One region of the Exiguobacterium sp. SH5S4 genome, then DNA from elsewhere that is predicted to be linked to it. Evidence: predicted binding sites of a transcription regulator. Region 1 holds the regulator's gene; the other holds the start of a gene.

The links. Region 1 encodes Rex, which represses fermentation and respiration genes when NADH is low (regulators of the CRP and FNR family bind a similar motif). Its sites were predicted from a motif close to TTGTGAAATATTTCACAA; they were not measured.
Region 2: a site for Rex is predicted at 2,333-2,350, ahead of adhE (bifunctional acetaldehyde-CoA/alcohol dehydrogenase). Genes of this name have one in related genera too.

What each region holds. Positions count from the first base shown of each region.
Region 1 is NZ_SJUQ01000017.1:11,423-16,596, forward strand. It holds gene EVJ32_RS10320 (ABC-F family ATP-binding cassette domain-containing protein) at 1-684, opposite strand, end outside; gene EVJ32_RS10325 (redox-sensing transcriptional repressor Rex) at 834-1,490, shown strand; gene EVJ32_RS10330 (twin-arginine translocase TatA/TatE family subunit) at 1,490-1,708, shown strand; gene tatC (twin-arginine translocase subunit TatC) at 1,712-2,500, shown strand; gene EVJ32_RS10340 (hypothetical protein) at 2,767-3,060, shown strand; gene EVJ32_RS10345 (FAD-dependent oxidoreductase) at 3,253-4,599, shown strand; gene EVJ32_RS10350 (PspC domain-containing protein) at 4,641-4,823, opposite strand; gene EVJ32_RS10355 (ABC transporter substrate-binding protein) at 4,908-5,174, opposite strand, start outside.
Region 2 is NZ_SJUQ01000009.1:7,422-12,595, reverse strand. It holds gene adhE (bifunctional acetaldehyde-CoA/alcohol dehydrogenase) at 1-2,193, opposite strand, end outside; gene EVJ32_RS06835 (MarR family winged helix-turn-helix transcriptional regulator) at 2,580-3,026, shown strand; gene EVJ32_RS06830 (YebC/PmpR family DNA-binding transcriptional regulator) at 3,106-3,819, shown strand; gene EVJ32_RS06825 (Na+/H+ antiporter family protein) at 3,967-5,174, shown strand, end outside.

The DNA of each region.
Region 1 (5,174 bases):
GCGGTCGAGGAAGTAACGGTCGTGGGAGACGATGAGGACGGCACCTTTATAGCCGCTCAAATATTTCTCGAGCCAGCTGAGCGTCTCGATGTCTAAATGGTTCGTCGGCTCATCCAAGATGAGCAGGTCCGGGCTTTGCAGGAGCATCTTCGCTAAGGCAAGACGTGTCCGCTGTCCGCCTGAGAGCGTGTCGATCCGACGTTCGAAGTCGTCCGGGTAAAACCGCATCCCGTGCAAGATCGAGCGGATCGTCGCTTCATACTGATAGCCGCCGCGGTCTTTGAACGTGTGCTGCTCCTCGTCATACGCCGCGAGCAGACGCTCGTAGGCGGCCGGGTCGTTCAAGATCCGCTCCGAGCCCATGTCTTGCTCCATCTGGCGGAGCGTCTTCTCTTGTTCGATCAAATCGGTGAAGACGGTGAGCATCTCGTTCCACATCGTCTCGTTCGATTCTAACCCCGAGTCTTGGGCGAGATAGCCGATCGTCACGTCTTTTGGCTTCATGATGTCGCCCGAGTCATAATTGTACTCGCCGGCGATGACTTTTAACAGCGTCGACTTGCCGGCGCCGTTGCGGCCTACGAGGGCGACGCGTTCGCCTTCTTGGATTTCTAGTTTGACATTCTCTAAAATCGGCTCGACGCCGAACGATTTGGATAAGTTGTTGACTTGCAGTAGGATCAAGTGAAAAAACCCCTTTCTCTCTGTTTAGTATACTTTATTTCTTCCCCTTTTCAGGTATATTCATTGAGTGCTTATGTGAATTCGTTTACAATCAAGGTGTATGAAATCAGATTCGTTTGAAACGCGTCGTAAAAAGGAGGCTCTTTCCGTTGAGTCAAAACGAACCAAAGATTCCGCAAGCGACAGCCAAACGGTTGCCACTATACTATCGGTTTATCCAAAGCCTACATTCGTCAGGGAAACAGCGTGTGTCTTCTGCTGAACTGAGCGAGGCGGTCAAGGTCGATTCGGCAACGATTCGCCGTGACTTCTCATACTTCGGTGCGCTCGGTAAAAAGGGATATGGCTATAACGTACAGTATCTGTTAGACTTTTTCCGTAAGACGCTGAATCAAGACGAGATCACGAACGTCGCCTTGGTCGGGGTCGGTCATCTCGGGACAGCGTTCGTCAACTATAACTTCCTTAAAAACAATAACACACATATCGTCGTCGGGTTCGACGCAGACGAGACAAAAGTCGGCACGACGATGTCAGGTGTCCCGATTCATCACGTCGATGAGATGGAACAAATCATGAAGCAAAACAAAATCGATGTCGCCATCCTCACGGTCCCGTCCGCTTACGCGCAGCCGGTTGCCGATGACTTGGTCCGCTATGGCGTTCGAGGGATCTTGAACTTCACGCCGGCGCGATTGACTGTACCGGACACGGTCCGCGTCCATCATATCGACTTGTCGATCGAACTCCAGTCGCTCATTTACTTTATGCAACACTATCCATCCGCTGAGGGGGTCCATCAATAATGGAATTTCTACAATCATCACTCGTCGTCGGTATCCCAGGTGGCGTCAGTATTTTCGTCATCGCCATCATCGCGCTCATCCTCTTCGGGCCGAAGAAATTGCCAGAGTTCGGCCGGGCAGCGGGGCAGACGCTCCGTGAGTTCAAAAATGCCACGAACGGTATGATGAAAGAGCACGACGAGACCGACAAGAAAGAAATTGAGAAGAAAGAGCAGTAAGCCATGAGCCATCAACCTGATCAAGAACGGGCACTGTCCGATCACTTGACAGAGCTGCGGAGACGACTGATGCTGTCGGCATTTGTCGTCTTTGCCTTCTTTCTGATCGCTTTGCCGAGTGTCAAATACGTGCTCGCCTATCTGCAGGCGGACCTCGTCGAACGAGGGCTCGAGCTGAACGCCTTTGGGGTCGCGGACCCGCTCATGATTTACTTGAACTTGGCGCTCGTCATCGGGCTCGTCGCGTCTGGTCCATTTCTACTGTATCAACTGTGGGCGTTCGTCGCACCTGGTCTGCATCCGAATGAACGAAAATGGACGCTCGCCTATATCCCGGTCATCTTTATCTTGTTCCTCATCGGTCTCGCATTCGCCTACTATTGGTTGTTCCCGCTCGTCCTCGATATCTCGACGGACCTCGGGCAAGACCTCGGTCTGACGCAAATCATCGGGGCGACGAACTATTTCACGTTCCTGTTGCAACTGACAATCCCGTTCGGACTGTTGTTCCAGTTGCCGGTCGTGACGATGTTCTTGACGCGCATCGGTGTCGTGACGCCGTACTTCCTCTCAAAAATTCGGAAGTACGCCTACTTCGCCTTGTTCGTCATCGCGGCATTCATCACGCCGCCGGATTTGACGTCGCACCTCATGGTGTCGCTGCCGCTCTTCTTCCTATATGAGATCAGCTTATCGATCTCACGCATGACGTACCGCGGTGTGCTCCGACGTGAGAAAGAGGCGATGGTGAAAGAACAGATGGATTTGATGAAGCAAATGAATGAGAAGTGAACACTACGTCATGAGACGTGGTGTTTTTTTAATGCGAGTGCGCTAAACTGGAAGTATCTTGAAAAGGGGCTTGGCCATCGTGTTGATCGGACTGTTTCTCCTTGTCGGTTGGCACGTATCACGGTTGGCATAACGGTGCTTTTTGGTCGCAAACTGTCGTACTGAAACTACATGTTCAAAGTGATATTGGTCGTAAACGCTTTTTCTGCAACAAGGAAGTACATGCTCATATGAAACCAATCAAACACACGTCAGGGGGAGAAACGATGACTTGGGAGTACTACGGGGATGAGCTCATCATCATCGGTGTGTTGACGACAATTCTGTTGATTGCCGTGCTGAACTTTTGGAAGTCGCCATTCAAGCGGAGACTTGCCTTCTCGTTGACGCTGCTCGTCGTGGGATACGTGTCGTGTATCATCGGACTCGTCTTCGTCCGCGGGTGGGACGCCCTGGGCTGGATCTTGTACGGCTTTATATTGTATGTGATGGGTCTCGTCACATATATCGGTGTCGTCATCTACCACTGGATGAAAGCGAGACGCACGTCCAATTCATGATCAAAACCGTTCCTGCCGAGGAACGGTTTTTTGTCGTCACAACCGGCGTTCAAACTTTAGACATAATTACGTGAAAAACTGAGCAAAGGGATTGTCAAACCTTCTTGTGAAATAGTACACTAAGTTCAGAAAGCGAATGTGATATTTGTCACAAACACTAACTTGCCTACAACTCAAAGGAGAGACTACCATATGAAAATCGCAGTCATCGGATGTACACACGCAGGAACAGCAGCAGTCAAAGGCTTACTCGCCAAGCACGAGAATCTCGACATCACCGTGTATGAGCGGAACGACAACGTCAGTTTCCTCTCGTGTGGGATCGCCCTCCACGTCGGCGGCGTCGTCAAACGCGCTGAAGAATTGTTCTACTCATCACCGACCGAGCTCGAAGAACTCGGCGCGACGATGCGCATGAAGCATGACGTGTTGAACATCGATGCGGAAGCGAAGACGGTCCACGCCAAAAACCTCGAGACGGGTGAAGACGTATATGACACGTTCGACCGTTTGATCGTGACGACAGGATCTTGGCCGATCGTCCCGACGCTGCCTGGCATCGAGATGACTGGGATCGAACTTTGCAAAAACTATGGCCACGCTCAGCGCATCATCGAGCGGGCGAAGGGTGCGACAAATATCGCCGTCATCGGTGCCGGCTATATCGGCGTCGAGCTCGTCGAGGCGTTCGAAGTGTACGGCAAGCACGTCACGTTCATCGACAGTGCTGACCGCATCTTGAACAAGTACCTCGACAAGTCGTTCACGGACCAACTTGAAGCCGACATGACGTCACGCGGCATCGATCTCGAGCTCAGCCAAACGGTCGAAGCGTTCCGCGGGACAGACGGCAACGTCACGCACGTCGTGACCGACAAAGGTGAGTTCGAGGCCGACCTCGTCATTCTATGTGTCGGTTTCCGTCCGAACACGGGACTGCTCGCAGGACAAGTCGATATGCTCGGTAACGGTGCCATCATCGTCGACGAATATATGCGCACGAGCAACCCGGACGTCTTCGCAGCCGGTGACAGCTGTGCCGTCTACTACAACCCGGCGCGCACACACGCCTACATCCCGCTCGCGACGAACGCCGTCCGCATGGGTACGCTCGTCGCCGAGAACCTCGTCACGCCGCGTGTCCGTTACCAAGGTACGCAAGGAACGTCGGGTCTTCGTCTCTATGACTGGAACATCGCCTCGTCAGGCCTCACGGAAGAAGCGGCCGGATTGTTCGGCCTCGACGTCGAGAGTGTCGTGATCGAGGACGCGTACCGCCCTGAGTTCATGCCGACGGCGGAGCCGGTCCAGTTCAAACTTGTCTATGAAGTCGGCACACACCGTGTCGTCGGGGGACAAGTGCTCTCGAAAGCGGATATGACGCAAGCGGTCAACACGTTGTCGCTCGCGATCCAAAACGAGATGACGGTCGAAGAGCTCGCTTACGTCGACTTCTTCTTCCAACCGCACTACAACAAGCCGTGGCACTTCATCAACAGTGGGGCGCTCGCGGCGATGAAAGACAAAGTCAACGCATAACGCAAAAGATTCGAAAGCAGCCGCTTTCGAATCTTTTTTTTTCATAGGTAACGTGGCGCGTCCTGCATCGAGTTGGCGAGGATGATGTAGACGAGGATGTTTCCGGGCATGATAAGAAAGAGTAACCGAACGCCGAGCGAGGACATGCCGAAGTACTCGGCGATGCCGCCGCAGACACCGGCGAGAGAACGGTCGGTCGCGGATTTTCGAAGTGCACGTTGCATCAAGTAGACTCCCATCTCGAATTTGATATGTAAATTTTACCATATGTGTATTGAAAAAAGCGCGCCGATTTGGCGCGCTTGTGCTTATTTCAAGATGGTGACGAGTTCGTCGAGCACTTCGTTGGCTGACAAGACGCCGCCTGACGTGTTCCACGTATCGTCGCTCACTTCGGTCACTTTACCGGCCTTGACGGCTTTCAAGTCTTTCCAAAGCTGGTTTGACTGCCATTCTTCGGCCGTTTTCGATCCGTCCGCACCGCCATATGTGAAGTAGACGATATGGTCGCCGTCCATTTCCGGGATGCGTTCCATCGTGACTTCTTCAGCGAATTCCGTGCGGTCTTGTGACGC
Region 2 (5,174 bases), on a different contig from region 1:
ACCGATTTTGTGCGCGATCGAGTGGTTGATCCCGAGGAACGCGTTCGCGAATGCCATACCAGCCATCGTTGAGGCGTTGTGCACTTTTTGACGAGCTTCAGCGTCGCTTCCGTTTTCGTAAGCTTTCGGGAGGTAGTCGAAGATCATCTTCATCGAACGGAGGGCCAGTCCGTCTGTATAGTCGTTCGCCATGACCGATACGTACGCTTCGATCGCGTGTGTCAAGACGTCCATTCCTGTGTCAGCCGTGATTGAAGCCGGTACCGTCATAACGAACTCAGGGTCGATGATGGCGACGTCTGGTGTGATCGCGTAGTCGGCAATCGGGTATTTGACGTTCCGTTTTTTATCAGTGATGACCGTGAACGGTGTCACTTCTGAACCTGTACCTGACGTCGTCGGGATCGCGACGAACATCGACTTGTTGCCGAGCGTCGGGAACTTGTACGTCCGTTTGCGGATATCCATGAACTTCTGGCGAAGGTTTGAGAACTTCTCTTCTGGACGTTCGTAGAAGAGCCACATCCCTTTCGCAGCATCCATCGGTGAACCACCACCGAGCGCGATGATCATGTCTGGTTGGAATTGGCGCATCGCCTCAGCACCGGCCATGACCGTCTCGACTGATGGGTCTGGTTCGACTTGGTCGAAGATGCGGTAGTCAACACCAGCCGGCAAGTTTTTGATGACTTTGTCAGCAAATCCGAGTTTGACCATCATTTCGTCTGTGACGATCATTGCCCGTTTTTTCGACGTGAGCGACTGCAAGTATTGAACCGAGTTTTTCTCGAAGTAAATTTTTTCAGGGACTTTAAACCATTGCATATTCACGCGACGTCTCGCCACCTTTTTCACGTTGAGTAGATGTTTCGCCGTCACGTTCTCAGAGACGGAGTTTTTACCGTACGACCCACAACCGAGTGTGAGTGATGGTGTCATTTCGTTGTAAAGGTCACCGATACCGCCGTGTGCCGTTGGCGAGTTGACGATGATGCGGCAAGCTTTCATGCGAAGTCCGAACGCGAGGATCGCGTCGTCGTCTGTCGAGTGGATTGCGGCCGTATGACCGAGACCACCGATTTCAAGCATTTTCTCAGCGATCGCGAAGCCTTCTTCTCGTGATTGAACTTTATAAGCGCCGAGCACCGGGCTGAGCTTCTCGTGTGAGAGCAGTTCTGTCGCGCCGACTGTCTCGAGTTCAGCGATCAAGATTTTCGTGTCGGCCGGGACGCTGAGTCCAGCTTTCTCGGCGATCCATGCTGCCGGTTTCCCGACGATCTCAGGGTTGACCGCACATGTGTCTGTCTTGATGACGAGTGTTTCGAGTTTGGCTTTTTCTTCTGGTGAGCAGAAGTAGCAGCCAAGCGCTGTCATTTCACGTTTCACGTCTTCATATACTTCTTGGTCGACGATGATCGCTTGTTCTGACGCACAGATCATGCCGTTATCGAACGTTTTCGATAAGATGACGTCCGAGATGGCGCGTTTTACTTTCGCTGTCTTGTCGATATAAGCCGGGACGTTACCAGGTCCGACGCCGAGCGCTGGTTTACCTGTCGAGTAAGCCGACTTCACCATTGCCGCGCCGCCTGTTGCGAGTACCATGGCCACGCCTGGGTGGTTCATGAGTGCTTTCGTCGCGTCGAGTGACGGTTTTTCGACCCATTGGATCAAATGTTCCGGTGCACCTGCTGCGATTGCTGCGTCACGAAGGACGCGGGCCGCTGCACTTGAACATTGTTGTGCTGACGGGTGGAAGCCGAAAATGATCGGGTTACGTGTTTTGATGGCGATGATCGCTTTGAACATCGTCGTTGATGTCGGGTTCGTGACCGGTGTGACCCCGGCGACGACACCGACCGGCTCGGCGATGTATGTGATGCCGTTTTGCTCATCGTCTTCGATGACGCCGACTGTTTTCTCACCGCGAAGTGAGTTGAAAATATATTCTGTCGCAAAGATGTTTTTGATCATCTTGTCTTCAAACACACCGCGACCTGTTTCTTCAAATGCATGTTTAGCGAGTACGACGTGTTGCTCGAGTCCGGCTAACGCCATCGCTTGGACGATCGTGTCGATTTTCTCTTGGTCAAACGTCATCAACGTGTCGAGTGCCGTGTGCGCTTGCTTAACGAGCGTGTCGACCATCTGTTCTGCTGATGTTTCCACTACTGCTTTCTCTTTAACTGCCATGTTGGTTTCCTCCTCATGAATGAGAGCTGATCTTCTGACTTGATGGAGAGCACGGGATAATCGGTTTGCCTGATAAGAGTTTGTGCTTTCCTTCACATTCATAGAATACACCGTTTCATTCAATTTGTGCGTGACAACAATGTGAACTCTTTCACAATATTTTTTTGCTGTTTGAGGATAGGTCTTGATTTTTATAGATCAGCTCAGTAAAATCGTATGCGTTTTCATGAAAACAAGGACAGACCTATATGTAAACGCTTACATTATTTGTGTCGTTAGTTTGGCGGAATCGGTGTGTAAATGCTCACAGTCCGATGATTGCTCGTCCACCCCGCCTGTGGTCGTGTATAATGAAGAAAGAACCTGACTAGGAAGTGACTATGACTATGCCAAGACAAGATGCAGCCGATCAGTTTGTGAAACTGATCCCGTTAATCAGAAGAAAACTGCTCCGCCGCTCCGACCTCCCGCAAATCCCGAACTTAAATTTCTCTCACTTTCATCTATTGATGTTGATCGAGGATGAAGGCGCGGTCACGAACGGACAAATTAGTGAGACGTTATCAATTGCCCCGCCGAACGTGACGCCGCTCATCACGAAGCTCGTCGACGAAGGGTATATTACACGTGTCCCTGACGAGCGCGACCGCCGCGTCATCTGGAACCAATTAACCGACCAAGGAGAGCGCGTGCTCCTCGAGCGGCGCGACTCGTTTCGGCGCCTGTTCGAGGATCGGTTAGCGTTCCTCGATGAGGATGAGACCGACCGCTTGATCGACAGTTTAAAGACGCTGACCGAGATCGTTGAGAAGATGGACAAGAGCGAGGGATGATTTTCTCTCGTCAACGCTCGCTTCTTCTTATATAATCGACAGTGAATCTATCGAACAATGGAAAGTGAGATGACACGTAATGGGTCGTAAATGGAACAACATTAAAGAGAAAAAGGCGTCTAAAGACGCCAATACGAGTCGTATCTACGCGAAGTTCGGCCGCGAGATCTACATCGTCGCCCGCCAAGGTGAACCTGATCCGGAATTGAACCAATCGCTCAAGTTCGTCGTCGAGCGCGCGAAGACGTATAACGTCCCGAAAGCGATCATCGACCGGGCCATCGACAAAGCGAAAGGCGGCGACGAAGAGAACTTCGACGAACTCCGCTATGAGGGCTTTGGGCCGAGCGGGTCGATGCTCATCGTCGACACGCTCACGAACAACGTCAACCGGACCGCCTCTGAAGTTCGGGCCGCGTTCGGCAAGAACGGTGGTAACATGGGCGTCAGCGGGTCGGTCGCGTATATGTTCGATGCGACGGCCGTCATCGGTGTCGGCGGGATGACAGCAGACGACGTGCTCGAACTCATGATGGAGCACGATCTCGATGTCCGTGACGTCATCGAAGAAGATGAGACGGTCATCGTCTATGCCGAGCCGGAAGAATTCCATGCCGTCCAGACCGCGTTCAAAGCGGCGGGTGTGGAGACGTTCGAAGTCGCCGAGCTGACGATGCTACCGCAAAACGAAGTCGAACTCGACGAAGCGTCGAAAGAGCAATTCGAGAAACTACTCGACGTGCTCGAAGACTTAGAAGACGTTCGTCAGGTGTACCATAACGTCGAACTATGATGAAGAAGCGATAACTTTTCGAAGTTGTCGCTTTTTTTGTTTTCATGATTTGACAAGTCATAAAACGTATGTTAAATTTCAAAAGTCTTTATCGTATTAAAGTGATAACAAGAGAAAGAACTTATGATTCGAAAGGTGTTGGAACTCATGAATGCTGTATTATTAGCTGTCATTGTCTTATTTGCTCTCGCGATCAGTCGTGTCCATATCGTCTTATCGCTCATCCTCGCCGCCATCGTCGGTGGACTTGTCGGAGGACTCGGTTTCAACGACACGTTGACCGCTTTCAGCGACGGGCTTGGTGGCGGTGCCACGATCGCCCTCAGCTACGCCCTGCTCGGTGCGTTCGCCGTCGGCTTGTCAAAGACCGGCCTGCCTGACGTCCTGGCTGAACGGTTGATCAGCATGTCTGGCCGTGATGTGACCGGCAAGAGTGTCGGTCGCGTCAAAGCGTTACTGCTGTCGCTGCTGCTCTTACTCGCTATCAGCTCACAGAACGTCTTACCGATCCACATCGCCTTCATCCCGATCGTCGTACCGCCGTTACTCGTCTTGTTCAATGAGTTGAAACTCGATCGCCGGCTCGTCGCGACGATCCTCACGTTCGGGCTTGTCACACCGTACATGTTGCTACCGGTCGGCTTCGGCGGCATCTACTTGAACGAGATTTTGCTCCCGAACGTCGAGACGAACGGGATGGCCGTCGGTGACGTCAATATCGTCAGCATCATGGCCATCCCGGCACTCGGGATGCTCGTCGGACTCATCACCGCTTTCTTCCACTACCGGAAACCGCGGTCGTATGAAACGATCCAACTCGGTCCGAGCGACTATGAGGTCCGCACGTTGAGCAACATGAAGATTTGGTTGACGGCGATCGTCGTCTTGGTCGTCTTGGTCGTTCAATTGCAGACCGAATCGATGATCGCTTCGGCCGTGACCGGTTTGATCCTGTTGACGCTCTTCCGTCTCATCCCTTGGTCAGAAGCGGACGATATCTTTACGAGCGGCATGCGCATGATGGCCTTCATCGGTTTCGTCATGATCGCCGCGAGCGGATTCGCCGCCGTCATCCGTGAAACGGGTGCGATTGAACCGCTCGTGAGCGGAGCAAGCAACTTGATGGGTGACTCGCAGTTCCTCGCCGCCCTCGTCATGCTCCTCGTCGGTCTCGTCATCACACTCGGTATCGGCTCGAGCTTTTCGACCATACCGATCATCGCCGCCATCTTCGTGCCGTTATGTATCCAGTATGGTTTCTCGGTCGAGGCGACGATCGCCATCATCGGAACGGCCGGAGCACTCGGTGACGCCGGTAGCCCGGCGAGTGATTCGACGCTCGGACCGACGAGCGG